DNA from 2 places in the Curtobacterium sp. NPDC098951 genome. Region 1 is predicted to be linked to the other one. Evidence: predicted binding sites of a transcription regulator. Region 1 holds the regulator's gene; the other holds the start of a gene.
The links. The regulator HspR, encoded in region 1, represses chaperone genes until heat shock. The targets are predictions, from matches to a motif close to AAGTTGAGTCNNNNNGACTCAACTT.
Positions count from the first base shown of each region.

Region 1 (14,645 bases):
TCTCGGCGACCTTCGTGGATGCCGAGGCGGTAGCGGTGGGCTTCTGGTCCCCGCCGGACGAGTTCGCGGTGCAGGCGCTGAGGCCGACGGCGGCGACGAGCGCGAGGGAGGTGGCGGCGAGCGTGCGGATTGCGGTCGAGTTCATGATCTGGTCCTTCGGGTGGTGCTGCGGGCGTGCGCGACGGCGCCGCGGGACGGGGGTCCCGCGGCGCCGTCGCCGTGGTGGGGTTCGGTCAGCGGGTGCTGGCCGTGATGGTGAACGGAGCCGAGACGCTCTGCTTGCCGTCCTTGGTGAGGACGATCTTGAAGGCGTACGAGGTGGCGCCGGCGCCGACCGTGCGGTCGAAGGCGAAGCGACCCTGCGCCGACACGGTGCCGCTCGCGAGCGGGGCGTCGCCGACGTTGCCCACGGTGAAGACCTGGAAGGTCGCGTCCGGGGTCGCAGTGCCGGTGAAGGTGTTCACGCGACCCGGGGTCACCGTCGTGTTGTCGATGGTGACGTCCGCGGTGCGGGCCTGCAGGGTCACGGTGTCGCCGATCATCGTCTTGCCCAGGTGCGTCTGCTCGATGCGGAAGTCGAGCTTGGTGCTCGTCGCACCGACGATCCGCTTGAACGAGTACTTGCCGTCCGCGCCGACCACGAGGTCGGTGACGCCCGAGAGCTCGTTGTTCGAGGTGTTCAGGACGCGGATCGTCGCGCCGGGGGTGACGGTTCCGGTGAACGTGTTCCAGATGCCGGCGTTCACGTACTCGTTGTCGACGGTCGGGGCCTGGAAGGTGGCGGCGTCGATCGTGAACAGGTCACTCGTCGTGGTCTGGCCGTTGAGGGTCTGACGGATCTTGAACTTGAAGTTCGCAGCCCCCATCGAGACGACGCGCTTGAACTCCCACTTGCCGTCCTGGCCGACGCGGAACGTGCTCTCGATGCTCGGGTCGAGCACCGTGTCGGACATGTTCAGCACCGTGTAGCTCGCGCCGGGCTCACCGGTGCCCTCGAAGGTGTTCTGGCGACCGGGGAAGACCTCGGTCGTGTCGACCGTCACCGGGGTGAGCGAGGCGGCGTTCACGGTGTAGAGCGGCGAGGTGAACGTCGCCCCGTCCGCCGTCGTGACCTCGAGCTTGAACTTGAAGTTCGGAGCGCCCAGCGACACCACTCGATCGAAGGTCCAGTTGCCCTGACCGTCGATGTCGAAGGTGCCCGGGACGATCTGGGTGCCCGACATGTTCAGGACGCGGTAGGACGCACCGGCGGGACCGGTACCGGTGAACGTGTTGTTCACGCCCGGACGCACCGAGCGGGTCGTGTTCGTGACCGTGTACCCGGCGTTCGCGCGGATGCTGAACAGCTGCGACGTACGGGTCTCACCGTTCAGCGTCTGCTCGAGCTTGAAGTCGAACTTGGACGCGCCGGTCGAGACCGCACGACGGAACGTCCAGTTGCCGTCCGCGTCGATGGTGAAGGTGCCCGGGACGATCTGGCTGCCCGAGGCGTTCAGCACCCGGTAGGTCGCGTTCGGCGTCGCGGTGCCGGAGAACACGTTCTCGACACCCGGGGTCACGGTCGCCGGACGGCTGACGGTGACGGGAGCGAACGCGTCGACCGTGGCGTCGATCGTGAACGGACCGTCGGTGCGCGTGGCGTCACCGAGCGTCTGGCGGACGCGGAAGGAGAACTCGGTGCTGTTCGCGGCCGGGGTGTGCTGGAACGAGAACGAGCCGTTCTCGGCCACGCGCACGCCGCCGACGATGACGGACCCGTTGCCGTCGAGGATGTCGACGGTCGCGCCGGCGGTCGCCGTACCGGCGAACGTGGTGCGCTGACCCGGCGTGTACTCGTCGGTGGTGATCTCCGCCGCGGTGAGCGCGGACTGACCCGGGTTCACGGTCACGGTCGCCGTCGTGGTGTTGGCGCCCTTCGACATCTGCTTCGCCTCGAGCGTGTGTTCACCGGCGGTCAGCGTCGCGGTACCCGACCACGTGCCGTTGCTGCGGACCTTGGCCGAGATGACCGGGTTGCGGCCGGAGTTGTCGAAGACCTGCACGTCGGAGCCGGCCTCACCGGAACCGGTGATCGCGGTGGACCCGGCGGCGACCTCCTCCTGGTCCTCGGGGCCGGTGATCGCCACAGCCTTGCCGTAGTCGAGCTCGACGTCCTTCGAGCCGCCGTCCTTGCCGTCGATCGTCTGCGTGACGGTGAGGGCGAGGGCGCCGCCCTTGTTCGGGGCATCCACGTCGAACGAGTAGGTGCCGTCCTCGGCCGCGGTCGTCGTGCCGAGCGTCGTCGCGCCCTTCTTCAGGGTGACCGTCGCTGCCGGCTCGGCGGTGCCCGACACGGTCGCCTTCTTCGCGATGTCCGCGTCGAACGACCCGTTCGCCGTGATGCCCGCGTAGTCGGAACCGAGGTTCGATGGAATACCGATCCAGCGGCTGTCAGGTTCACCCGTCGATGTCAAGGTGTAAACACCACCCCCACCCTCCCAAGGTGCCAGCTGGGTCGACGTATAGATCCTGTGCCCGGCGAGCGTGCGGTAGATCGCTCCAGTTGCGTCCTGCCGAAGGAACGTTTCGGGATCGTCGCAGTCCCACACGACATACTGTGCGCCCGGCGCATCGCGAAGACATTCGCCGTCGGACATCTTCAGCTGAAACGCGCCGTCGCCCAAAGGATGAACGGCGTAGCTCGGAGCCGCGGCCTTTGCCGCAGCGAGAGTCCGGAATTGTGCGGACTCGGTCATGTAGTTGACATTGCTGCCTGGGCTGTCCTGTACGTCCTGGACGACGTACTTGGCGAACCGGTAGTCGTTCGCCGCTTTCTGCCAGACGAACTGCACGGTCTTCGCGGCGTCGACGGACACCGGCGCGGCGGACGCGGAAGCCGCACCGAACGACAGACCGGAGACGATCGTCGCGACGGCGAGCGCACCGGCGCCCAGGCCCTTCGCGAGACGCTTCTTCTTGGATGACATGGTTGGTGATCCCTTTCGAGGGGGTCGGGCCGCGTGCTCTCGCTCGGACGATCGGGCCGTCGGCGGCTCGCGGTGGATGTTCGCGGGAGACCCCGCTGCCGTACCAGAATATCAAACCGAACGCTGAAATACAACATCCGCGATCGCCAGCGACTTGAGCCGACTCATGGCAAGTTCCGGGGCTGTCGTCTTGACGTCCAGGTGCACCGGAGTAAGGTTGAGTCCATCGGACGCAAGTCCAACGACTTCAGCATCACGAGTACCAACAGAAGGAGCACCCACACATGGGACGTGCAGTAGGCATCGACCTCGGAACCACCAACTCGGTCGTCAGCGTGCTCGAGGGCGGTGAGCCCACGGTCATCGCGAATGCCGAAGGCATGCGCACCACGCCGTCGATCGTCGCCTTCACCAAGGACGGCGAGGTGCTCGTCGGCGAGACCGCGAAGCGCCAGGCCGTCACGAACGTCGACCGCACCATCGCCAGCGTCAAGCGCCACATCGGCACCGACTGGACGACGGACATCGACGGCAAGAAGTACACGCCGCAGGAGATCTCGGCCCGCATCCTCGGCAAGCTCAAGCGCGACGCCGAGCAGTACCTCGGTGAGGACGTGACCGACGCGGTCATCACCGTGCCGGCGTACTTCAACGACGCCGAGCGCCAGGCCACCAAGGACGCCGGTGAGATCGCCGGCCTGAACGTCCTCCGCATCATCAACGAGCCGACCGCCGCCGCGCTGGCGTACGGCCTCGACAAGGGCAAGGAAGACGAGCTCATCCTGGTCTTCGACCTCGGTGGCGGCACGTTCGACGTCTCCCTGCTCGAGGTGGGCAAGGACGACGACTTCTCCACGATCCAGGTCCGCGCGACCTCGGGTGACAACCGCCTCGGTGGTGACGACTGGGACCAGCGCATCGTCGACTACCTCGTCAAGAAGTTCAAGGACGAGCACGGCGTCGACCTGTCGACCGACAAGATCGCCAAGCAGCGCCTCAAGGAAGCCGCCGAGCAGGCGAAGAAGGAGCTCTCGTCGCAGATGTCGGCGAGCATCCAGCTCCCGTACCTGACGCTGACGGCCGACGGTCCGCTCAACCTCGACGAGACCATCTCGCGCGCCCAGTTCGAGCAGATGACCTCCGACCTGCTCGACCGCACGAAGAAGCCGTTCAACGACGTCATCAAGGAAGCCGGTGTCTCGGTCAACGACATCGCGCACGTGGTGCTCGTTGGTGGCTCGACCCGCATGCCCGCCGTGGCCGAGGTCGTCAAGTCGCTGACCGGCGGCAAGTCCCCGAACCAGGGCGTCAACCCGGACGAGGTCGTGGCCGTCGGTGCCGCGCTGCAGGCCGGTGTCCTGAAGGGCGAGCGCAAGGACGTCCTCCTCATCGACGTCACGCCGCTGTCGCTCGGCATCGAGACCAAGGGCGGCCTGATGACGAAGCTCATCGACCGCAACACCGCGATCCCGACCAAGCGGAGCGAGACCTTCACGACCGCGGACGACAACCAGCCGTCCGTCGCGATCCAGGTCTTCCAGGGCGAGCGCGAGTTCACCCGTGACAACAAGCCGCTCGGCACCTTCGAGCTGACCGGCATCGCCCCGGCCCCCCGCGGCGTCCCGCAGGTCGAGGTCACCTTCGACATCGACGCCAACGGCATCGTGCACGTGTCCGCGAAGGACAAGGGCACCGGCAAGGAGCAGTCGATGGTCATCTCCGGCGGCTCGTCGCTGCCGAAGGAGGACATCGAGCGCATGGTCCGCGAAGCCGAGGAGCACGCGGCCGAGGACAAGGCCCGCCGCGAGGCCAACGAGCGTCGCAACCAGGCCGAGCAGCTCGTCTACTCGATCGAGAAGCTCATCAAGGAGAACGACGAGAAGCTCCCCGCGGACGTGAAGTCCGAGGTCCAGGCCGACGTCGACGCCCTGAAGTCGGCACTCGCCGGCGAGGACGACGAGGCCGTCAAGACCGCCTTCGACAAGCTCAACGAGTCGCAGGGCAAGCTCGGCCAGGCGATCTACTCCCAGCAGGACGCAGCAGCCGGTGCCGCCGGTGGCGAGCAGCCCGCTGGCGAGCAGCCGGCCGACGACGAGGACATCGTCGACGCCGAGGTCGTGGACGACGAGGACGACAAGGACAAGAAGTAGATGACGGACCCCAAGGACAACGTGCCGAACGAGGACGAACCCCAGGTCGAGGGCGACGCCACCAACGCGGCCGAGCCCGAGGACCTCATCGAGGCGGAGGGGCCCGACGTCGAACTCCCGACGGACGGCCCCGCCGCCGGCGGCCCGGCCGCCGACGCCGAGAACGACCTCTCGCCGGAGGACGAAGCGCTCCTCGCCGACGCCGCGCGCGGCATCGCCGAGGACAAGCTCAGCCCCGAGGACCGCGACCTGGTGGCCGAGATGCGTGCGGACATGCTCCGTGCGCAGGCCGAGCTGGTGAACTTCCGGAAGCGCGTCGAGCGCGACCGCGAGGCCAACCGCGAGGTCGCCATCGCCGAGGTCGTCCGGGCACTGCTGCCGGCGCTCGACGACCTCACCCGCGCCGAGGCGCACGGTGACCTCGCCGAGGGCCCCATGCAGGTCATCGGACAGAAGATCCGCGGCGGCTTCGAGAAGTTCAAGCTCGTGCAGATCGGCGAGAAGGGCGAGTCCTTCGACCCGAACATCCACGAGGCGATCGTGCAGCTCCCGACACCCGGTGCCACCGGCCAGACCGTGGCGGACGTCGTCGAGCCGGGCTACAAGCTCGGCGAGCGGGTCCTCCGTGCGGCCAAGGTCGCGGTGGCGGTCCCGGCCTGAGCGCGGGGAGGAGGTAGGGATTCATGGCCAGTCAGGACTGGTTCGACAAGGACTTCTACAAGGTCCTCGGCGTCGACAAGACGGCGAGCGACGCTGAGCTGAAGAAGACCTACCGGAAGCTCGCGCGGCAGTACCACCCGGACTCCAACCCGGGCGACGCCGCCGCCGAGAACCGCTTCAAGGAGATCAGCGAGGCCTACTCGGTCCTCTCCGACAAGGAGCAGCGCCAGGAGTACGACCAGGTCCGCGCCATGGGTTCGGGTGCCCGCTTCACGGCGGGTGGCCCGGGCCAGGGCGGGGGCTTCGAGGACGTCTTCGGCGGCATGTTCGGTCAGGGCGGCGGCGGGCAACGCGTCCGCTTCGGTCAGGGCGGAGCCGGCGGCTTCGAAGACATCCTCGGCGGCATGTTTGGAGCAGGCACAGCCGGCGGTGGCGGTGGCTTCGGCCAGTCCAGCGGCGGCTACCGGGGCTTCGGTGGGCCGACGAAGGGTCGCGACGTCACGGCGACGACGACCCTCGACTTCACCACCGCGATCGCGGGCGACACCGTCAAGCTCTCGCAGGGCAACGGCCGTCCGGTGAACGTCCGCATCCCGGCGGGCGTCGCGGACGGGCAGAAGATCCGACTGCGCGGGCGCGGGGAACCGTCGCCCGACGGCGGCGAGGCGGGCGACCTGGTGGTCACCGTCACGGTCCGCAAGCACCCGGTCTTCGAGCGTGACGGGCAGCACCTCCGGCTGGACGTCCCCGTGACGTTCGTCGAGGCGGCCCTCGGCGCGACGATCGAGGTCCCGACGCTCGGCGGTTCCACCGTCAAGCTCCGGGTCGCACCGGGCACCCCGTCTGGTCGCGTCCTGCGCGTCAAGGGTCGCGGCGTCACGACCAAGAACGGCACGGGCGACCTGCTCGCGACGGTCCAGGTCGCGGTGCCGTCCCACCTGTCGGACAAGCAGCGCGAGGCCGTCGAGGCCCTCGCCGACGTCTTGCCCGACGAGAACCCGCGCGAGGACCTCCTCGCCAAGGCGCGCGACTAGCGTCACGCAACAACAGCGATGAACCCAGCCTGGAGGCTCGGCGCGGCTTCCTGACGGACGCTCGCAGAGCCTCCAGGCTGGTTTCCACCACCACGCGGAAGACGGAAGGAACACGCCATGACCGACATGGACGAGAACTCGCCCGTCTTCGCGATCGCGATGGCCGCCGAGCTCGCCGAGATGCACCCGCAGACGCTGCGGCAGTACGACCGGCTCGGTCTGGTCGTCCCCGGGCGGACCCGGGGCGGGTCCCGCAGGTACTCGATGCGGGACATCGCCCAGCTCCGCGAGATCGCACAGCTCGGGTCCGAGGGCGTCTCGCTCGAGGGCATCCGTCGAGTGCTCGAGCTCGAGAACGAGAACCGGGCGTTGCGATCACGGATCTCCGAGCTCGAGACGGCGCTCGCCGACCAGCTCATCAACCGGCCGGGTGCTCGCGTGTTCGCGGCCTCGGCCACCGGCGGAGCCGTGCCGCTCCGCGCCGGGGTGCGGCCGCAGCGGAATACGCAGATCGTGCTGTGGCGGCCGCCGCGCTGACGACCGAACGACAGCGGGCTCCGGGACATGATGTCCCGGAGCCCGCTGTCGTGTCAGGCCGTCAGCGGGTCACCGCGTCGCGGCGGGCAGGTCGTAGAGCCGCGTCGTGTAGGTCGAGCCGTCGACGGTCACCCGCAGCTTGAAGCCGAAGCGGAGCGACCCGGCGGACACCGTCCGGTCGAACGACCACGAGCCGTCGTCACCGATGGTGTGGCGACCGGGGACGATGACCGTGCCGGAGGCGTTGAGCACCTCGTAGGTCGCGCCGGCGGGGCCGGTGCCCTCGAACGTGTTCACGAAGCCGGGGAGGACCGCGTCCGTCGTCACGACGACCGGGGCGACCCCCTGGTTCGCGTCGATCGAGAACAGCTCCGAGGTCTCGGTCTGCCCGTCCTTCGTCTGCTCGACCGCGAACTGGAACGACGTGGCGCCGGTCGACACGACGCGTTCGAACTCCCACGTGCCGTCGTCGGCGACGGTCAGCGTGCCCGGGACGATCTGGGTGCCGGAGACGTTGAGCACCCGGTAGGTCGCACCCGGCTCGGCGGTGCCGCGGAACGTGTTCGAGAGTCCGGGGGTCACCGTTCGGGGCGACGTGAGCACGACCGGCGCGAGGCTGCCGTTCGAGCCGGGGTTGATCGTCACCTGGGCGGTGGTCGTGTTCGCGCCGCGCGAGGACTGCACGACGCGGAGCACGTGCTCGGCCCGGTCGAGGTCGTCGGTCGTGAGCGTCCAGCGACCGTCCGGCGCGACGACGTCGGTGCTGCGACCCACGATGCGGTCGGCGCCGCCGGTGACGTCGTGCACCTCGATCGTCGACCCGGGCTCGCCCGTGCCGGACATGTCGACCGGACCGCCCGTGTGCGCGGCACCGTCGGCGGGGGTCTCCACGGCGACGCCCGCGCCGTAGTCGACGTCGCGCGTCACCGCGTGCTCCGAGTCGACCAGGCCGGCGAGCGACTGGGTCGCCGTGACGGCGTACGTGCCGGCCGCGTTCGGTGCCGGGATGGTCGTCGACCAGCGTCCGGTGGTGGCGTTCGCCGTGACCGGGGCGCCGAGCGCGGTGCCGGCGGCGTCCCGCAGCTGGACGGTCGCGCCCGGGTGGGCGGTACCGGCGGCCTGGACGGGGGTGTCGCGGATCGGGGAGAACGTCGTCGTGAAGGTCAGTTCGTCGGCGGCCAGCACGGCGGTGAGGGTGGTCGACCCGGTGCGGTCGGGCCCGACGTACTGCTCGAGGCGGATCGTGTTCGTGCCGAACGCCAGGCCGGTGACGACCGCGGTCCACCGTCCGTCGGTGCCGATGGACACCGCGTTCGCGCCGTCGACGAGGACCTGCGCGTTCGGGGTGCCGCGGCCGCTGAGGAACGCGGTGCGGGCCAGGGTGTCGATGCGGTCGATCCGGGCGTCGAAGGCCGGCAGGAAGTCCGCCACGTTCGGCAGCCGGTCGGCGATCTCCTTGACCTGGAGTCGCATCACGGGGTCGTTGTTGTAGAGCCCGAGGAAGCCGCCGTTGCGCTCCGAACGGAGACCGGTGCCGATCGGGTTGTTCGACCCCTGGTTGCTCGCGAGCGAGAACCGCTGCTCGACGGCGCCGTCCACGCAGGACTCGAGCGTGACGCGGGAGTTGATGCCGGCCGTCGCGGTCGCGGCGCTGAGGCACAGGTCGGGCGCGGACACCGGGCGGACCGGGCCGACGGTGCCGGGCGCCGGCAGGTACCAGTCGACGGCGCGGTCGAGGGCGCCGGCGAGCGTCGCCGCACGGTTCGCGGCGATCTCCTGACCGGCGGCGCCCGGCAGCGGTGCGGCGAACGCCGGTGCGCCCTGGAAGGACGACGTCTCGGTGACGAGGGGGCCGACGACCTGGTCGCCGTCGGCCTGGGTCGTCGCGGCGGACGCCGAGGTCGCGCCGCCGGCGGCGATGGCCGCGGTGACGCAGACGCCGACCGCGATCCAGCGCGCGCGGGCGGTGGGGACAGTGAGTTGCATGAGGCTCCTTCGGAGTCGAACAGGACCTCAGCAACATATCGATGTGGAACACCGTATGTGAAAGTCTTGGCAACGCTTGGCAACAGCCGGACCGGTACGCTGGCGCCGTGCCACCCGACTTCGCCGACCTCTTCCGCCGCCGTCACGACGACGCGCCGGACCTCATCGCGATCGACGGCACCGACCGGTTCATCCTCGACGAGGCGCCGCACGTGCACGGCGACGCGCTCCGGCAGCCGGGCGAGGTCGCGGTGGTCGACGACCGGTACGGCGTGCTGACGCTCGGTGCGATCACCCTGCACGGCGCCTCGGACGTCCGGGTCGTGCAGGACTCCCTGGTCGGCGTGCGCGCGCTCGAGGCCAACGCCGGGACCTTCGGTCGGCGGGGCTTCCACCACCCGGGCACGCTCGAGCAGGCGTTCCGGGACGTGCGACTCGTCCTGCTCCGGCTGTCGAAGTCGAACGACCGGCTCGACGAACTCGCCCGTGCCGTCGCCCGGTTCGCCGCGCCCGACGTCGTGCTGCTGTGCGGCGGGGTGTCGAAGCACATGAACCTCTCGCAGAACGACGTCCTGCGCCGGTACTTCGGCGAGGTCACGGCGTCCCGGGGCCGGGGCAAGTCGCGGCTGCTCATCGCGCAGGACCCGCTCCGCGCACAGGCGACACGGGCGGACGCGACGAACCCCTGGCCGCGGTCCGTGCACGTCGACGACCTCGGCATGACCCTCGTCGCACACGGTGGCGTGTTCGCCGGGACCTCGCTCGACCAGGGCACGCGGGTGCTGCTCGACGCGATGGACGGCGCCGTGCCCACCGCCCGCACGGCGGTCGACCTCGGGTGCGGCAACGGCGTGATCGCCACCGCGCTCGCCCGGCGTCGTCCGGGCATCCGGGTGGTCGCCACGGACGTCTCGAAGATCGCGGTGGCGTCGACGATCGCCACGGCCAGGGCCAACGGCGTGACGGACCGGGTCGAGGTGGTCCGGTCGGACGCCGGCGACGAACTCGCCGAGGGGTCCTCGCAGCTCGTCCTCTGCAACCCGCCCTTCCACGAGGACACCACCGTGTCCACCGACGCGGCCGAGGCGATGTTCCGGAACGCGGCCACGATCCTCCAGTCCGGCGGTGAACTGTGGTGCGTCTGGAACTCGCACCTGCGCTACCGGCCGGTCCTGGAGCGGCTCGTCGGGACGACCAGGCAGGTCGTCCGCACGCCGAAGTTCACGGTCACCGCGTCCCGTCGCGTCTGACGCGTCTGACGCGTCGCGCCTGACGCGTTACGCCTCGCGCCGGACGCATCGCGCGGGACGCGGACACCGGACGCGGACACCGGACACCGGACACGAGAGCGGGGACGGTCGCTCGCGCGACCGCCCCCGCTCTCGTTGCCCCGCCTACGCCGGGATGTAGTCGAACGTGTCCGGGTCCGGACCCGTGCGGTGGTCCTTGTCGAGCGACGAGATCGCGGTCATGTCGTCGTCCGAGAGCTCGAAGTCGAAGATCGCGAAGTTCTCCTCGACCCGGGCGCGCGTGACCGACTTCGGGAAGACGATGTCGCCGCGCTGGATGTGCCAGCGCAGGACGACCTGCGCCGGGGTCTTCTCGATGTTGCCCGCGATGCGCGTGATGGTCTCGTCGTCGAGGACGAGTCCCTGCGCGATCGGCGACCAGGCCTCGGTCGCGATGCCGTGCTCGCGGTCGTAGGCGCGGAGCTCGTCCTGCGTGAGGTACGGGTGCACCTCGATCTGGTTCACGGCCGGGGTGATCGTGGTCTCGGCCGCGAGGCGGTTGAGGTGGTGGGCCTGGAAGTTGCTCACGCCGATCGAGCGGGCGGTGCCGCCGCGGTAGAGCTCCTCCATCGCCTTCCACGTCGGCACGAAGTCCGACTTGGTGGGCAGCGGCCAGTGGATGAGGAAGAGGTCGGTGTAGCCGCCGAGCAGCTCGGCCGACTTCTTCCCGTTCTCCAGCGCCGCCTCGGGGTCGTGGAAGCCGTTGTTGAGCTTCGACGTGACGAAGATCTCCTCACGGGGGATGCCGGACGCCTCGATGGCCTCGCCGACCTCCTTCTCGTTGCCGTACATCTCGGCGGTGTCGATGTGGCGGTAGCCGACCTCGAGCGCTGCGAGCGTGGCGTCCTTCGTCTCCGACGGGTCGATCTGGAAGACCCCGAAGCCGAGCTGCGGGATGGTCTTGCCGTCGTTCAGGGTGATGTTCGGAACGGTCATGGTCCGAGTCAACCAAAGCGCGCCCAGCCCGCATTCCGGGAACGTTCAGGCCGGGCGGGCCGCCGCCCGTCCGACGTACCCCGCTAGGCCAGTGCGGCCGTGATGTACGCCTGCAGCGCGAGCCCGTAGGCCTCGGCGGCGTCGTCCGAGGTGAACGAACGATCAGCACCGTCGATCGTCGCGACCACCGTGAAGCCGGCCGACAGCGACACGAACGCCGGCCCGAGCAGCTCGCGCAGCTGGTCCTCGCGCGGGAGCCAGAGCGACTCGGCGGCGTCCACCGAGTCGAGTGCCCACTCGGTCGTGCCGTTGAACCCGAGCACCGTGCCGGACGGGTAGTCGTGCCGCTCCACGGTCATCTCGGACACCGTGTAGACGTCGTCGTCCACGCCCGGCTTGTCGATCACGAACCGGTCGCCCGTCGTCGGGTGCCACCGGAGTCCGGCGTCACGCAGGGCGGTGGCGAGTGCAACACTGATCACGCTCCCCAGCCTGCCACTCGCGGTCCTGCAAGGTCGCCGTACTAGCATCGCCGGGCACCCCCACGCGCGATCGCACCAGCGTCCGCGCGCGCGACGCGACGACGCCCGGCCGACCGGTGCAGCGCCTCCAGGCCGAGACCCCGGCCCCGGGGCGGGCCGCCGGCCGGCGCCCCGACCGTGGCGGACACCGACCCCTCCGCCGAAGAGAAGGACCCGCATGACCCTCGAACGCGAGGAACTCCGCGACGACTGGACCGTCACCCTGGCCGAGGGCCCCGGTGCGCCGGACGGCGTCGCGGGCCGCGTCATCCCGGCGACCGTGCCGGGGCAGGTCCACACCGACCTCGAGCGCGCGGGCCTGCTGGCGGACCCGACGTTCGACCGCGACGAGGACGCGGGGAAGTGGGTGGGACGGGCGGACTGGTCGTACCAGCGCACCGTCGACGTCGACCCGCGCGGCTTCGAACGCGTCGATCTCGTGTGCGACGGACTCGACACCGTGGCCGAGCTGAGCCTCGACGGCGTCGTGGTCGGGACCACCCGGAACATGCACCGGCGGTACCGCTTCGACGCGCGCGACGCCACCGGCGGTGTCGGCCGCGGCAGCAAGACGCTCGAGATCCTGTTCGAGTCGCCCTACCGCGAGGCCGGACGCGTCGCCGCGAAGGCCGGCAGCATGCCCGGTCCGTACGACGAGCCGTTCCCGTACATCCGCAAGATGGCGTCGAACTTCGGCTGGGACTGGGGGCTGACGGCGGTGACGAGCGGTCCGTGGCGACCGGTCGCGATCGAGCGGTGGTCCACGGCGAGGCTCCGGGACGTCCGGCCGCTCGTCGACGTCGAGGCGGGGGAGGGCGTGCTCGACGCGCACATCACCGTCGAGCGCTCGGGACTCAACGACCTCGACCAGGACGGCGAGGACGACGACCTCGTGCTCGTCGTCACCGTGAGCGGGGGGACGGCCGACGGCGGGACCACGCGGCAGCGCTCCCGCGCCCAGCTGACGCCGAAGGACGACGAGACGGTCGTCACCGTGCGCGTGCCCGAGGTCCAGCGGTGGTGGCCGCGCGGCTACGGCGCACAGGAGCTCTACGACGTCGTGGTCGAGCTGCAGACGGTCGACGGCGAGGTCCTCGACCGCTCGACCTTCCGCACCGGCTTCCGCTCGACGCGCATCGACACGACGTCGGACCGCGTCGGGAAGCCGTTCAACGTGCACGTCAACGGCACCCTCGTCGACGTCCGGGGCGTGAACTGGATCCCGGACGACGTGATCGTCTCGCGGGTCACCCGGGACCGCGTCGAGGGGCGGTTGCGCGCCGCCGCCGACCTCAACGTCAACCTCGTGCGCGTCTGGGGTGGCGGCGTCTACGAGTCGCGCGACTTCTACGAGGTCTGCGACGAGCTCGGACTGCTCGTCTGGCAGGACTTCCCGTTCGCGTGCTCGGCCTACCCCGAGGGCGAGCCGATCCGCAGCGAGGTCATCGCCGAGGCCCGGGACAACGTCGCCCGGCTCTCGCGGCACCCGTCCCTCGTGCTCTGGAACGGGAACAACGAGAACATCTGGCTGCACGAGGTCGACGGCTGGGCCGCCGAGCTCGGGGACCGCGGCTGGGGCCTGGACTACTACCTCGACCTGCTGCCGACCATCGTCGACGCGGTCGACCCGTCCCGCTTCTACACGGTCGCCTCGCCGTGGTCGGGCTCCGAGTCGCTCTTCGCGAACGACGTCGACCACGAGACGCACCACTCGTGGGAGGTCTGGAACCGCCTGCCGGACACCGCCTACCGCGAGTCGGTGCCGCGCTTCGTGTCCGAGTTCGGCTGGCAGGCACCGCCCGCCTGGCGGACGCTCCGCGACGCCGTTCGGGACGCGCCGCTCGCCGTCGACTCGCCCGGCGTCGTCCACCACCAGAAGGCGGCGGACGGCATGGGCAAGCTCGAGCGGGGACTCGCACCCCGGTTCGGTTCCGTCGCCCCGGCCGAGTTCGACCGGTGGCACTACCTGACGCAGCTCCAGCAGGCACGCGCGATCGCGACGGGCGTGGAGCACTGGCGGACGCACTGGCCCCGGAACACGGGTGTCGTCGTGTGGCAGCTGAACGACCTGTGGCCGGTCTCGTCGTGGTCGGCGATCGACTCGGCCGGGCGGCTGAAGCCGCTCGCGCACGAGCTACGGCGGCTCTACGACGACGTGCTGCTCACGATCCGTCCGGTCTCGTCGGTCGCGGCTGCGGTCGGTGACGGCGTCGGGTCCGGGGGCGGCTCCGGTGTCGGCTCCGGTGTCGGCTCCGGCCAGGCGGGTGGGTCCGGTCCGGTGGACGGGTCGGAGCAGCCGGGAGGCGCGGATCGCGGCGCCTCGTCGGCCGCCGTCGGGGAGACGGCTGATCTGGGCGACCTGGCGGACACGCTCTCCCTCGGGGTGTCGCCAGGGGCGTTCGGCAGTTCGCCGATCGAGATCGCGGTCCGTTCGACCCGGTCCGGTCACGACAGCGTCGTCCGGGTCCGGCGCGTCACCCTGGCGGGCACCGTCCTCGCCGAGGTCTCGCTGCCCGTCCACCTGTCCGCCGCCGGGGTCGCCGTCGTGGCGCTGCCGGAGTCGGTC
Region 1 is NZ_JBIWAG010000002.1:715,690-730,334, reverse strand. Features, by position in the region: gene ACIQUC_RS08075 (DUF3060 domain-containing protein) at 1-145, opposite strand, end outside; gene ACIQUC_RS08070 (Ig-like domain-containing protein) at 234-2,966, opposite strand; gene dnaK (molecular chaperone DnaK) at 3,251-5,116, shown strand; gene ACIQUC_RS08060 (nucleotide exchange factor GrpE) at 5,117-5,776, shown strand; gene ACIQUC_RS08055 (DnaJ C-terminal domain-containing protein) at 5,800-6,810, shown strand; gene ACIQUC_RS08050 (heat shock protein transcriptional repressor HspR) at 6,937-7,347, shown strand; gene ACIQUC_RS08045 (hypothetical protein) at 7,417-9,333, opposite strand; gene ACIQUC_RS08040 (class I SAM-dependent methyltransferase) at 9,441-10,583, shown strand; gene ACIQUC_RS08035 (aldo/keto reductase) at 10,728-11,558, opposite strand; gene ACIQUC_RS08030 (hypothetical protein) at 11,642-12,040, opposite strand; gene ACIQUC_RS08025 (glycoside hydrolase family 2 protein) at 12,258-14,645, shown strand, end outside.

Region 2 (14,645 bases), on a different contig from region 1:
GCCACGAACCCAGTCGATGAACCCTCGGACGTTTGCCCTGAACGTGGTCTCGGGGACGTGCCGGCCGACGTCGTTCTGGCTCCCGAGGTACGAGACGACCCCGTAGTCGCCGCGGTTCCAGGTCGAGCGCGCACGGGCGAGGATCTGCGCCGTCGACGCCCCGCTGATCGTCTGGTTCGACCAGAGTGCCGGGTCCGCGCCGAGGCCGTCACGGACCATCGCCGGGTACATCCTGCTCGGCACTGCGCCGGAACCCGGTTGCACCTGTCCGAACGAGTGACCGTACGCGGCGTACCGCACACCGCGCAGCACCTCGGTGCCGGGCTCCGGAGCGGCCTGCGCGCCGCTCGGGAGGAGCGCGCCGATGACTGCGAGGACGACCGTCGCCGCCGTGATGACGACAGAGCGATGACCACGGGTCGTGCGCATGTGCGTCCCCTTCCGGACGCTGCGTGCGCCACGACAGATGTGGGCGCACCGATCGCACCCCTGGCCCACGCTAGGACAGAAGCATGCTCAGCTTCTCCTCCCCCTTCGCGTGACACACGCGAAGGGGGAGGACAGGGAGACCGCAGCTGAACGCCCCCTCACCCACTCGCAGCGATGCCCGGCGACCAGCGCCGCCCGCCGCTGCCAGGATGAGCGCCGTGCGGAGACGGTGGGTGGTGCTCGGTGGGATCGCCGCCGTCGCACTGGTCGCCGCCGTCACGGTGACCGCGGTGTCGGTGACGCACGCGCAGGACGTGGCCCGGCGACTCCCGCCCGCGAGCGCGTCCTCGGAGCAAGTCCTCCGCGTCTACCTCCGGGCCGCGACGGCACACGACTGCGGCCTCACCGAGGCCCTCTCCGACGGCGGCTCGGACCCCACTGCCTGGTGCGGCGGACGGACCCCGTCCTCGTGGTTCGACGACCACCCGGACCTGCTCGGCTACCGGCACATCGGGGCGGTCTCACGACTGAGCGCGAGGGAGACGGGCCGGTCGGCGGAAGAGTGCATCCCGGTCGACATCACCGAGACGAACATGAACGGTGCCGATCCGGGCGTGCTGACTGGGTGGCAGTTCTGCTTCCGCCACACCCCGCAGGGCTGGCGCCTGACCGACGAGGGCTACGGCTGATCGACCGGGCTCCGGCTGACGAACGACGGTGACGGACAACGATGACGACCGGCCAGCGAGCGCCTCGGCTGACCGCCGTCACCCGAGGAACGGGTCGACGACCGCCCAGGTCGCGTCCGGGTTCTCGAGGTGCGGCAGGTGGCCGGCGGCCGGCACCACGCGGAACTCCGCACCCGGGATCGCGGCAGCGACGGCGCGCCCGTACGCCGGGGTGACGACACGGTCGCTCTCGCCGAAGACCACGAGGGTCGGCACGGCGACCGCTCCGAGCCGCCCGAGCAGGGTCGGGTCGCTCATGGACCGTCCGGCGACGGCTGCCATGGTCAGCCCGTTGGCCTGCTGCACCGCACGCTGCTCGTCGGTCATGGTGGCCGGATCGCGGTGTCCACGCTCGGGGTCGTGCCACGCGACCTCGGCGAGCCCGCGGGCATCGAGCGCGAAGAAGTCCGCGATGGGTTCACCCTCGACCACGGCGCCGACACCGTCGATGTCGACCACCGCGCCGACCACGCCGGCATAGCGGTGGTCGGCAGCCGCGCGCAACGCCATCTCGAGCGCGAGCCACCCGCCGATGGACGAGCCGACGAGCACCACGTCGTGGAGCCCCTCGGCGACGAGTCCGTCGAGGTAGGACGTCGCGAGGGCCCCCACCGAGTCGATCTCGGCCGGTCGGTCGGTGCCGTCCCAGCCCGGGTGGGTCGGCGCGAGGACGTGGAACGACGGTGCGAGGTGCTGGGCGATCGTGGCGACCGTCTGCGGGCCACCGCCGCCGTGCAGGACGAGGGCGGTCCGGGGAGCGGGGGAGGAAGTGGACATCTGCGCAACCTATCTCAACATGTTTATCTACGGATGTTGATACGGTAGCACCATGACGACGGACCTGGAAGCGCTCGGACAGGCGGTCAAGCGCGCGCAGTACCGCAACCACCGCGCGATGGACGGCGCCCTGCGCGACGCCGGGGTGTCCCTCGTCCAGTGGGATGCCCTCCGTGCGATCGACCGGATGCCGCACGCGTCGGGGCACGACCTCGCCGTCGCGACCTTCCAGAGCGACCAGGCGTTCGGCACGCTCGCGAACCGGCTCGTCGATCGCGGGCTCATCGCGCGGACCGCGGGGCGGGGGCGGCGGATCGAGCACTCGCTCACCGACGAGGGACGCGCCACCCTCGCGCACGGCCAGCGCATCGCCGCCACGGTCCTGGACGACCTGTTCGCGCCGCTCGGCGAGCACGACCGGGCGACGCTCGCGACGGTGCTCGGGACGCTCCTCCGTGACGAGGCACCCCCCGTCACACCGACGGCCTGACGCCCCTCAGCCGGCCGGCGGCACGATCTGCTCGAGCAGCCGGAGCACCCGCTCGCCGTCCACGGCCTCGGGGTCGAGCAGCCACTGCACCTGCAGCCCGTCCGACGCCGCGATGCTGAGTGACGCGAGGTCGACGGGGTCGAGGTCCGCCCGGATCCGCCCGGACGCCTGGTCCGCCTCGATCAACGCCGCGAGCTCGGCCCGCAACCGGGTGAACCGCTCGCGCATGAAGTCCCGGGTGGCCGGGTGGCCCTCCTGCACGGCGTCGGCCGCCAGCGTCGTGTAGAGCTGCACCAGCCCGGGCACCGCACGGTTCCGCGAGGCGCTCTCGCGCATGTCGCCGATCGCGGACTTCATCCGGTCGGGGGCGCCCTGCTCGCGGACCTCGTGCTCGCGGTAGACCGCGAGCAGCAGCTCGTCGCGGCTCGGGAAGTAGTGGCGCAGCGCGGCGTGGGTGATCCCGAGCGCTTCGGCGACGGATCGCAACGAGGACGCGTCGACGCCCTGGTCGGCGACCATCCGGATCGTCTCGTCGAGGATCTGGGTCCGACGCTCGGCTCCCTTGCGGTAGCCGCGTCGCGGCGTGGCCGCGTCGTCGTCGGGGTGCGTCATGCCCCCAACTTACCGCTGGAAGGTTTTTTCCGGGAGGCGCGGATCGCCGGGGCGCGGGACCATCCGGTCCGTCAGTGGCCGGCTTCGTCGTCGACCGTGTACTCGTCGACCGGCGCGGGGGCTCCGCCGACGAGTGCCTCGGTGATCCGTGCGAGGCACCGGGCGAGCACGTCGTTCTCGTCGGACGACAGGTCGTCCATGACCCCGACCACGGCTTCGTGGAAGCGCGCGTAGGACGCGTCGATCTTCGCGGCCGCCTGGTCCGTCGGCTCGAGGACCTGGGCGCGACGGTCGGTGGGGTGCGGGGCGCGCACGAGGTCGCCCTTCTCGACGAGCCCGTCGACGATCTTCGTCACCGAGGCGTTCGACACCGCGAGCATCACGGCGAGGTCCTTCGGACTCATCGCCCGACCGTCCCGGTGCGCCTGGAGCATGTACCGCACGGCGAGGAACTCGTTCTTCGAGAGACCACTCTCGGACCGCGCCTGCTCGAGCTGCTGCTCCTCAGCGTGCTGCAACCGGAGGAGGGCCTCGAGCGCACCCTTCGCGGCACGCGTCCGGGGTTCCCGGGCGTAGAGGTGCATGTGCTCGCGGCGGACGACGGTCAACGGCATGTGGTCGGGTGTGCTCTCTGCCTGGTTCGGGTCGGGGATCTGGTTCGGACCGGTACGGCGCGGTCTAGGCGGCCGGGACCGAGAAGAAGTCGGCGTAGGACGGCTCGGCGCGGCCGGACAGCAGCGACGGGTCCTGGATGCGGCGCTGGACGTACGCGTCGATCACGGCGGGGTCGGTCAGCCCGACGCGCGTGTGCGTCCCGCTGAGCCGTGTCTGTCGCGGCATCCCGGTGTACGTGCTGTGCATTGCGATACCGCCCTTCGTCATCCGTGCTGTCCCGTGTGGACGTCAGAACTATTTCACGGAGTAAACGATCAGGGCAACGAACTGTTCGTTTTCTGTACGGTTAGCGCACCGAATTGTTAGAAGAACCGAACTACATCGGTGTCGTTCCGAGCATCGCCGCCGCCATCACCGCGACGGCGACCCCCATCGCGAGCGTCTCCACCAGGCCGAGCACCGGGGAGCGGTGCCGCACGCCGTCCCGCACCACACGGGCGGTGAGGACCAGGTGACCGACCGCGAGGCCGGCCAGCACGAGGTGCCAGGTGACCCCGACGACACCGGCGTGCTCGTGCATGCCGGACATCCCGACGCCGGACGCGGCCGGGCCGCCCATCCCCCCGACCCCGAGCGCACCCATCGCGAGCAGGCCGAGCGCGGCGTGCAGTCGCCCGAACCGGCCGTGCGCCGAGGCGTCGCGACCCGCCGGGGCCGACCCGTCCCTCCGCGGCCCCGCCGCATCCGGACCGGTCTGGAACCGGTGCGCGGCCGCCACCGCGACGGCGAGTGCCGCGAGCACCACGAACCAGACGACGCCGGGCAGGACCCGTGGTGCGAAGACGCCGTCGAGCATCGCCGCGACCATCACCAGCGCGGCGAGCACGTCGACCGCACGGCCGGGGCGCCAGGCCCCGACCGTGCAGCAGGCCCCGGCGGACGCCGGCACGATGGCGGCGAGCCCGAGCACGTCGGTCACGTCAGTGACCGTGCCCGTGGTCGTTGGTGGCCGCGTCGTGGGCGGCCTCGACCCCGCCGGACGCGTGGTGCGAGCAGTGCGACGCGGCCGTCGCGCCGATCGCCGCCGGCACGTTCAGCGCCGGGTTCCGCGGGAAGAACCCGTACGGCTTCAGCGTGAACTTGGCGTAGTCGACCGGCATCACGGGCCAGTCCTCGGGTCGCGGGAAGTGCGTCGGACCGAAGGTGTGCCACAGCACGATGTCCTCGCCGTCGAGCGACCGGTCGCCCTGGACGTACCGGGCCACTCCGTCGCCGCCGGGGTTCTGGTGCACGAAGTCCCCCGCGGCGAAGCGCTCCGCCGGGTCGTACTGCGTGACGTACAGGTGCTTCCGGGCGAACTCGGCACGGGCCGCGACCGAGGACGAGTCGTCGGCGAGCAGCACCGGGGCGTCCTGCGGGTACAGCACGTAGCCGGTGGGACGGTCGAGGTGGTTGCGCTCCTCGGTGTTCGAGATGAACCACGTGCGGGCCTTCGACGCGTCGGCGAGCCGGCCGGACGTCGCTTCGGACGCGATGCGGGTCACGGACTTGGTGAAGGCGTTCCCGTGCTCGTTGCCGGGGCCGACCGGCACGCGGACGGCGTCGACCTCGTCCACGGCGTTCGACAGCCCGTCGACCATCATGTCGAGCCGCGCCGAGAACAGGTGCTGGTGGTACGGGGCACCGAGGCCGGGGGCGACCTCGGAGGCGTACGGGTAGTCCGCGCCGTCGTCGGAGCGTCCGGGGTAGGACGACGTGAAGAGCACACCGGTGAGCTTCGCCTCGCACTCGATCGTGCCGTCGAGGTACAGGTACCAGTAGAACCCGTAGTCGTAGTTGCCCACGGTCGTGAAGAACGAGATCACCAGGCGACGGGAACGACGGACCTCCTGCGAGCCGGTGTAGATGTCACCGTGCTTCCAGAGCGTGCCGAAGTCCTCCTCGTGCATGCAGATGCCGTTCCGGATGGTCTGCGGGTTCCCGAGTTCGTCGGCCAGCACGGCGTCGAAGTACCGGATCTCGCCGACGCAGTCGCAGCCGAGCTCGAGCGAGTTCGTGAAGCGTCCGAACAGGTACTCGCCGGTGTCGAAGTAGTTCTGCCAGAACCGCACCGGGGCCGGGTCGCCGTACGGCACGAGCATCTCGTCGATCGACGCCCGGTACACGATCGGGCGCAGCCGCTCGCCGTCCTGCCACGACAGCTGCCGGAGCACGAGCCCCTCGCGGGCGTCGAAGCCGACCTGGAACCGCCAGTTCGCCCACTCGACGAACTCGCCGTCGACGCGGAACGACGGTCCCTCGGGCTGGGTGATGACGATCGGCTTGAGGTCGAGCGGCTCGCCCTGCATCGCCGGGTCGTCGAAGTTGCCGGAGGTCGTCGGCACGGGCATCTCCGCCACGTCCACGATCCGCGTCACCGTGCGGTTCGCGGCGTCGACGTAGGCCGACAGCCCGTCGACGGGGTGCGCCCACACGTGGTCGGCGGGGTGGTCCTGCTTGAAGGCGAGGACGCGCAGGATGCGTCGGCCGACCTCCTCCGGGTAGTCGTAGTACCCGGCGGACAGCGGGACGCACTTGACCTCGTCGGCGGACAGGCCGCGCTTCGCCAGGGCGGCCACCCAGCGCTCGTCGGCGTTCGCGATCTCACCGACGGCGTCGAACTCCTCGATGAGGACCGGCAGCTGACCGCGGGAGCCGTCGAGGACGTCGGTCCGCAGCACCGCGCCGGTGGTGATCGACACGACACGGTCCGTGGAGCGACCGGTCGCCATGTCGAGCAGCATCACGCGTGCCGTGCGGTCCGGCAGGGGGCCGTCGCCGGCCTGCCATGCGAGGACCTCGTGCTTGGGCGGCTCCTCGAGGCCGACGTACGCGAAGCGGGTGGTGTCGGTCCAGTCCGGCTGCGCCGTGACGAGGTCGCGGACCGCGGTGAACTCGTCGGGGGTCAGGCTGCCGAGCGGGTGCGCGGTGGTGGCTGCGTCGGTGGTCACGGTGGTCGGGTCGGTGATCGTCATGTGCGTGGTGCTCCTTGCGTGGTGCGTCGTGCGTGGGTCGGGTGGGTGCGGCCGGGAGGCGCGGTGGGCGTCCGGCGGGTCAGCTCTCGGTGGCGAGGCGGTCGAGCATCTGCTCGTAGCGGCTCCGACTGCGGCGGCGCAGCACGATCGCCTGCACCACGCCGACGGCGGGGACGACCACGACGAGACCGGTGAGCACGGTGCTCACGACGCCGAAGACGCTCGCCCCGGAGGCGTCGACGTCGCCGACGAGCGTCGGGAAGTTCACCCAGATGAGGACGGCGGAGGCGACGAGCCCGACGAACCCGAGGCTCGGGGCGACGACCGTGTTCCAGACACGGCGGTCGGTCCGCGTGCGGCGGAAGTAGACGATCACGGCGAGGCTCGTCGCGGCCATCAGGATCGCGACCCCGAGGGTGGCGACGCCGGCGAACCAGCTGAACACCTGCAGCACCGGGTCGAGCCCGAGCACCGCGAACAGGACCACGAGCACGGCGGCGGTCACGGTCTGCACGACGCTCGAGGTGTGCGGCGAGGCGTGCTTGTGGTGCACGTCGCCGAGGCGCGCGGGGAGCAGCGAGGCGTTCGCCATCGAGTGCTGGTACCGGGTGATGACGTTGTGGAACGACAGGACGCAGGCGAACATGCTCGTCAGCAGCAGCACGTTGAGCACGGCCTCGCCCGCCGTCCCGATGTACTGCGCCGCGGTGGTGAGGATGAGCGAGCCCGGGTCCTTCGCGGCCTCGGCGAGGACGCCGTCCGGACCCCAGGCCATCACGAGCCCCCAGGAGGCGAGCGTGTAGAACACCCCGATGCCGATGACGGCCGTGTAGGTCGCACGGGGGATGGTCCGCTCCGGGTCCTTCGCCTCGTCGCGGAAGATCGCGGTCGCCTCGAACCCGATGAACGCGGCGATCGCGAACATCAGGCCGACGCCGGGCGACCCGGACGCGATCTGCGTCGGCTCGAACGGTGCGAGGGACAGGCCGTCGGCCCCGCCGCGGAACACGATCGCCGCGACGAGGACGAGCACGATCCCGACCTCGCCGACGAGCAGCACGCCGAGGACCTTGCTCGACAGGTCGATGTGCCGGTAGCCGAGGACCCCGACGAGCGCCACGACGACGAGCGACCAGACGTACCACGGGATGTCCGGTCCGCCGAGACCGGACACCGTCACGCCGAGCAGGTACCCGATGTAGCCGTGCACGCTGACCTGGATGGTCGTGTACGTCAGGAGCGCCAGGGTGGCGGCACCCGCGCCCGCCGGCCGGCCGAGCCCGTGTCCGACGAAGGTGAAGAACGCCCCGGGCCGCGGCACGTGCCGGGTCATGGCGGCGAGGCCCACCGAGAACAGCAGCAGGACCACGGCGGAGACGGCGTAGAGCGACGGGAACCCCACGCCGTTGCCGAGGAGCATGCCGAGCGGCGCCGCTCCGCCGACGACGGTGAGCGGTGCGGCCGCCGCGACGACCATGAACACGATCGCGGTGACGCCGAGCGAGCCGCGCATCGTCCGCTGCGGCGCGGGGACGGCTCCGAGTGAGGCGGGGTCCTTCGTGATGCTGGACATCGTGACCTTCCGGTTCGGGTGGGGAGGGTGTGCCGGGGTGGCGTGGGACCACGGTCCCGCGCCGCGGTTGCGGCCTCGTTCCGCCCGCGTGAAACCCGGTCGCGCCCGAATGGGACGCGCCCGCGGCCGGTGTCTCGTTTGCGTGAGACGCGGGCGAAACACCGTCGGCACACCGGGGCAACGCCGCGGTCGTACCGTTGCCGCATGACCGCGCTCGACCGTGCCATCGCCGACCCGCCACGGGTGCCGGGTGTGGGCACACGGTCCCCCGTCGACGGACTCTCCCGGCGCAGCGTCGGCCCGGTCGACGTCCTCGCACAGTCGGTGTCCGCGGTCGCGCCGTCGGCCGCAGCCACCACGATCCCGGTGCTCGTCGCGACCGTCGCCGGGCAGGGTGCCACGTGGTCACTGCTCGCCGCGATGGCCCTGTCGTTCCTCGTCGGCCGCACCGTGAACCAGTTCGTCCGACGCGTCGCCGGCACGGGCTCGCTGTACACCTACGTGTCGCTCGGCCTCGGACCGGTCGCCGGGGTCGTCGCGGGGGCGGCGCTGCTCCTCGGGTACGGCTTCATCGCGATGTTCTCGCTGACCGGCAGCGGCTACTACCTCGACTACCTGCTGTCCCGGTTCGTCCCGGCAGCCGGCGGCAGCGCCCGCGTCACCGTCGTCGTGGTCGTGGCGATGGGCGCGGCCGTGTTCGCGGTCATCGCGCTCGGCGTCCGGGTGTCGACCCGCCTGACCCTGCTCGTCGAGACCCTGTCCGTCGCCGTCATCGTGGTGCTCATCGTGGCGCTGGTCGCCCGACTGCACCCCGTGGACGCCTCGGCGATGGCGCTCGGCCCGACGGCACCCGCGCCGTTCGCGGTCGGCACCGCCCTCGCGGTCACGGCGTTCGTCGGGTTCGAGAGCGCCTCGGTCCTCGGCGTGGAGGCGCGGCGCCCCTTCGCCACGATCCCGCGCGCGATCTCGTGGACGGTCCTCGTCGCCGGGGTGCTCTACCTCGCCAGTGCGGCGGCGCAGCAGCTCGGCTTCGCGGCGATGGGCGCGGACCTCGCCGACAGCGCCTCGCCCGTGAACGAACTCGCGAACGCGTCCGGACTGCAGTGGATCGGCTGGGCCCTCGACCTCGGGATCGCCGCGTCGTTCGCCGCCTGCGCGATCGCGTCCACCACCGCCCTCGTGCGCGTCCTGTTCGCGATGGCCCGCGAGGGGGTGCTGCCGCGCGTGCTCGGCCGGGCGTCCCCACGCTTCCGCACCCCGTTCGTGGCCGGCGTCCTCGCGTGCAGCCTCCTCACGGCGCTGCCGGTGGCCGGACTGGCGAGCGGCATCCCGACCTGGACGCTGATGGAGGCCGAGCTCGTGGTGGCCGCGCTCGGCTACCTCGCCGCCTACGCCCTGACCTGCTTCGCCGCGCCGGCGTTCCTGCGGCGGATCGGTGAGCTGACCACCGGCGTCGCGATCGTGGCGACGGCCACCGGGGTGCTGCTCGCCGCCGTCCTCCTCACCTACCTCGGGGTCGAGGCCGCGTCGCCGCACTGGCCCGCGGTCGTCCTCGCCGTCGGGTCGGTCGCCGCCGTCGTCGCGGTGTTCCTCGTGGTGACCCGTCGGCGGCCGTGGCGGCGGGGTCGGAGCCGCGCCGTGTACGACGTGCCGGTCGTGGCGGACCTGCTCCGCGCCTCCCGGCCCACCGACGGACCCGGCCACGGGACGGGGGTGCGATGAGCGAACCCGGTCTGCGCGCACGACAGCCGAAGGCGGTCCAGAACGCCCTCGCGGTGCTCGAGGCCGTCGCGCGCGCCGGGCCGGGCATCACCGCGCAGCAGCTCTCCGACGTACTCGGGATGCCGCGGGCGACCACCTACCGGCTCATCACCCTGCTCGTCGAGGACGAGTACCTCGTGCGGCTGCCAGACCTGCGCGGCTTCGCCCTCGGGCACAAGGTCGCCGAACTCGCGGGGGTGACGGCACCGGCCGTGCCCCCGCCGCTCCCCCGCGCCGTGCGTGCGGTGCTCGCCGACGTGCGGTCGGCCGTGCGGGCCGGCGTCCACCTCGCCCGCTACGACGCGTCCGGGATCCGCGACCTCGACGTCGACCCGGACTTCCCGCTCCTCGACGAGCGGGCACTGCGGGCGACGCCCGACGCCAGCGCGATGGGGCGGCTGCACGCGACGGGCGGTCGCGGACCCGTCCACCAGACCGGCGCGTTCGCGGCGGGGTTCGGGTGTCTGGCGCTGCCGGTGCTCGGGGAGGACGGGCAGCTCGTCGCGGCGCTGACCCTGTCGGCTCCCGCGGCCCGGATCGAGGCGCCCGGCGCGACGCTCGGGCTGCTGCGGAGCGCGGTCTCGCGGCTCGAACCGCTGCTCGGCTGACCGCCGCAGATCCGCTGCTCCGAGCGGACTCCGAGCGTTCTTTTGGCACTCACCAGGCTCGAGTGCTAGAACATGTCGCAGTTGAGTCGAGGGGACTCAACAGCAGACACGAAGGAGTTGATTCCGATGACGATGAACTTCGATCCGTTCCGCGAGCTGGACCGTCTCGCCGGCTCCCTCCTCGGCACCGCGGGGCCCCGCTCGATGCCGATGGACCTCTACCGCACGGGTGACCACTACGTCCTCGACGTCGACCTGCCGGGCATCGACCCGGGCTCCGTCGACATCGACGTGGACGGGTCCGTCCTGACCATCCGTGCCGAGCGCACCCTCGGCGCTCCCGAGGGCTCGCAGTGGCTCACGCGCGAGCGCCAGCCCGGCACGTACGTCCGGCAGCTGACGCTCGGGGACGGCCTCGACGCCGAGCGCATCACGGCCGGCTACGACAACGGTGTCCTGAGCGTCACGATCCCCGTCAAGGAGTCGGCGAAGCCCCGCAAGATCACCGTCACCACGGGTGGCGGACGCGAGCAGCTCGCCGTCGGCAGCGGAGAGTAGGAGCGGCGGCAGTGTTCGACCTCGTCGACGCCCTCGCCGCGATCGCCGCCGTGACGATCGCGCTGACGTACACGAGCCTCGACCGGCGGACGGCCGCCGTGATCGGGGCCGCGGGCAGCACGATCGGTGTGTTCCTCGCGTGGGTCGCCGCCCCGGGGGCCTGGACCGGTACCCCGGTGGTGCCGTGGATCGCCGCGGTGCTGGGGGCAGCCGGACTCGTCGCCGGGTGGAGTGCCGTCCGCCTGTACGACGGCGTCTTCGCGCCGCCACGCGTGGAACAGCCGGACGACACGGGCGCGGTCACGACGATCGGTCGGTGACCGCCCACCCGACGGGAGGCGCGGTGCCAGCCGGCACCGCGCCTCCCGTCCGTCCGTCCGTCCGTCCCGAGCGGATCGTGCGGGCGTAGCGTGACGGCGTGGACCTCGAACTCAAGAACCGTGTCGCGCTCGTCGTCGGAGGGAAGGGGTACATCGGCGCCGCCGTCGCCGATCGTCTCCGGGCCGAGGGGGCGACCGTCGTCGTCGCCTCACGGAGCGCCGGTGACTCCCCCGACAGCGTCGCGATCGACACCGCCGACCAGGCCTCCGTGGACGCCGGCGTGGCCCGCGTGCTCGAACAGCACGGCCGCATCGACGCGCTCGTCGTCACCGCGGCCCCGAGCGCCGGCACGCTCGACCCGGCGAGGAAGTCCGACCCGGAGCAGGTCCTCACCGCGATCGACGGCAAGGCGCTCGGGTTCCTCCGCGTCGCCAACGCCGTGCTCCCCGCCCAGCGCGGAGCAGGGTTCGGTCGTGTCGTGGTCATCAGCGGGCAGAACGCCTACCTGTCGGGCAACATCACGGCGTCGCTGCGGAACACCGCGGTGAGCGTCATCGCGAAGAACCTCGCCGACGAGGCCGCCGGCACCGGGGTCACGGTCAACGTCGTCAACCCGGGGACGGTGACGGACGCCCCGAGCGCCGAGGTGCGACCTGGCGCCCCGGGAGAGTCGAGCCCGCAGCAGATCGCGGACCTCGTCGCGTTCCTCGCGTCGCCGCTGTCGGTGGTGTCCGGTGAGTCGATCGCGATCGCCCACCGCGTGCTGGGCCAGATCACCGTCTGACCGACCGCGTCCGCACGGACCAGACGCCTTCATCCGTGGGGATGAAGGCGTTCACCCTCGCGCCCGATGCCGGACGCCGGGCGGTCGGCGAGGCTCGGAGCATGGACACCTCGACCAAGCACACGATCGCCACCCTGATGCTCTGCGCGGCGATCGTCGTCGTGACCGCCGTCGCGCTCCTCGCGATGTCGCCGACCCCGTGAACGGCGGCGGACCGCCCCGTGCGATGATCGTGCCGTGACGGAACGGGGCACGTTCATCCGGCCGCTCGCCACCCGTTCGATCATCGTCGACGTGGCCTGGGCGGCCTTCGCGGCGTTCGTCTTCCTGCTCCCCATCGACCTCGAGCTCGAGCACGCGAGCCTCGCCGCGGTCCTGGCAGCCGCCGCGGCCATCGCCCTCCGCCGTCTCTCGCCGACGGCGGCGATGCTCATGGTCGTCGTGCTCGGCATCGTGCAGGTCGGGGGCGGTGAACGGCCGTCGCTCGTGGACCTCGCCATCTTCGTGGTGATCGGCACCGCGGCCGTGGTCGGCACCCGCACCGAGGTCATCGTGTCCGGCGTGCTCGCGTTCGTGGCCGGCATCGGGGCCACGCTCTACCTCGCCCTGACCGGCTTCCGGTTCCTCGTGCTCATCAACGGGCCGCGCGACCAGGCGTTCCTCGCGATGGCAGCTCCGGTGACGGCGCTCCTCGGCGTGTGGGCCGGCGGCGTCGCCGTGCGGGCCTTCCGGTCGCGCGACCGCGAGTCCGAACGCCGGGCGGACGCCGAGGCGGCGGCGTCCCGGGCCGAGGCCGTCGCGACCGAGGCCGAGGCCACCGCGACCCGCGCCATCGACGTCGCCGAGTCCGAGCGGATCCGTGCGGACATCGCCCGTGACGTGCACGACGTCGTCGGACACTCCCTCGCGGTGATCATCGCGCAGGCGGACTCGGTGCCGTTCCTCGACGACGAGGCCCGGATCCGCGAGGTCAGCGCCACGATCGCGAGCACCGCCAGGAGCTCCCTCGTCGAGGTCCGACAGGTGCTCGGCCACATCGACGGCTCCGGCGCCGCGACCGACCCCGGTTCGCTCGAGGAGATCGTGCAGGGGATCCGCGAGGCCGGGGTCGACGTCGACCAGGCGGTCCGCGGGCAGCCGGTGGTGCTCGGTCCGACGAGCGGGACGGCCGCGCGCCGGGTGCTGCAGGAGATGCTCACGAACGCCCTGCGGCACGGTGCCCCGGGCATGCCGGTCACCGTGCGGGAGACCTGGCGGTCCGCCGACCTCGTGCTCGAGGTCGAGAACCTGGTCCCGACCGCGAGCACCGGCCCGGCCACCGGCCCGACCGCAGGCACCGTGACCGCTGGCACCGGCCCGGTCGGCACCGGCCCGGTCGTCGTCCCGGTCGGCACCGGCCCGGTCGTCGTCCCGGCCGCGAGCACCCGCGGCTCGGGTCGTGGACTCGCCGGGATGCACACCCGGCTCACCGCACTCGGCGGCTCGTTCGACGCCGCCGTCCTGGACGACGTGTTCGCCGCACGCGCCCGCATCCCGTTCGACGTCCATGGGGGGACCAACCGATGACCGATCCGATCCGCATCCTGCTCACCGACGACCAGGCGCTGTTCCGCGCCGGCCTGCGCGTCGTGCTCGACGCCCAGGACGACATGGTCGTCGTCGGCGAGGCCTCCGACGGAGCCGAGGCGCTGGCGCGGATCCCCGAGCTCCGACCGGACGTGATGCTCCTCGACATGCGGATGTCGGGGACGGACGGGGTCGAGACCGTCCGGCAGCTGTTCTCCGGCGCGGTCGATGGGCCGCTCCCCCGCGTGGTCGTGCTGACGACGTTCGGCCTCGACCCCGCTGCCGCCACGGCGATCCGGCTCGGCGCGAGCGGGTTCCTGCTGAAGGACACCACGCCACCGTTCCTGTTCGCCGCTGTCCGCGCCGTGCACGAGGGGAACTCGGTGATCGCGCCGAACGACCTCTCGCAGCTCTTCGGCGCCGACGTCGAGCGTGCCCCGACACCCCAGCCCGAGGCGTTCCAGTCGCTGACGGACCGCGAGCGGATCGTGTTCGGGTGGGCATCACGGGGGTTGTCGAACGCCGAGATCGCGGCGAAGGAGTTCGTCACGGAGTCCACGGTCAAGACGCAGATCTCGAGCATCCTCGGCAAGCTCGCGCTCCGGGACCGGGTGCAGCTCGTGGTCTACGCACACGACCACGGACTCGCGGGCGCGCGCGACGCCTGAGCGGCTCACCTCTCCTCGAGTGCCGCCACCTCGTCGAGGATCGAGGCGATCGCGGCGGGGTCGTGCGCGAACCGGCCGAGGAACAGTCCGCCGATCCGACCCCGGCCGCGGGTGAGGAGGCCCGGTCCGGCGCTGCCGCCG
Region 2 is NZ_JBIWAG010000003.1:61,427-76,071, forward strand. Features, by position in the region: gene ACIQUC_RS09185 (SGNH/GDSL hydrolase family protein) at 1-429, opposite strand, end outside; gene ACIQUC_RS09190 (hypothetical protein) at 648-1,118, shown strand; gene ACIQUC_RS09195 (alpha/beta fold hydrolase) at 1,197-1,934, opposite strand; gene ACIQUC_RS09200 (MarR family winged helix-turn-helix transcriptional regulator) at 1,987-2,424, shown strand; gene ACIQUC_RS09205 (TetR/AcrR family transcriptional regulator) at 2,431-3,036, opposite strand; gene ACIQUC_RS09210 (MarR family winged helix-turn-helix transcriptional regulator) at 3,108-3,650, opposite strand; gene ACIQUC_RS09215 (hypothetical protein) at 3,715-3,897, opposite strand; gene ACIQUC_RS09220 (hypothetical protein) at 4,028-4,630, opposite strand; gene ACIQUC_RS09225 (primary-amine oxidase) at 4,632-6,665, opposite strand; gene ACIQUC_RS09230 (APC family permease) at 6,745-8,238, opposite strand; gene ACIQUC_RS09235 (APC family permease) at 8,443-9,960, shown strand; gene ACIQUC_RS09240 (helix-turn-helix domain-containing protein) at 9,957-10,607, shown strand; gene ACIQUC_RS09245 (Hsp20/alpha crystallin family protein) at 10,734-11,165, shown strand; gene ACIQUC_RS09250 (hypothetical protein) at 11,177-11,485, shown strand; gene ACIQUC_RS09255 (SDR family NAD(P)-dependent oxidoreductase) at 11,584-12,270, shown strand; gene ACIQUC_RS09260 (sensor histidine kinase) at 12,508-13,836, shown strand; gene ACIQUC_RS09265 (response regulator transcription factor) at 13,833-14,504, shown strand; gene ACIQUC_RS09270 (triose-phosphate isomerase family protein) at 14,510-14,645, opposite strand, start outside.
Region 2: a site for HspR is predicted at 10,686-10,710, ahead of ACIQUC_RS09245 (Hsp20/alpha crystallin family protein). Genes of this name have one in related genera too.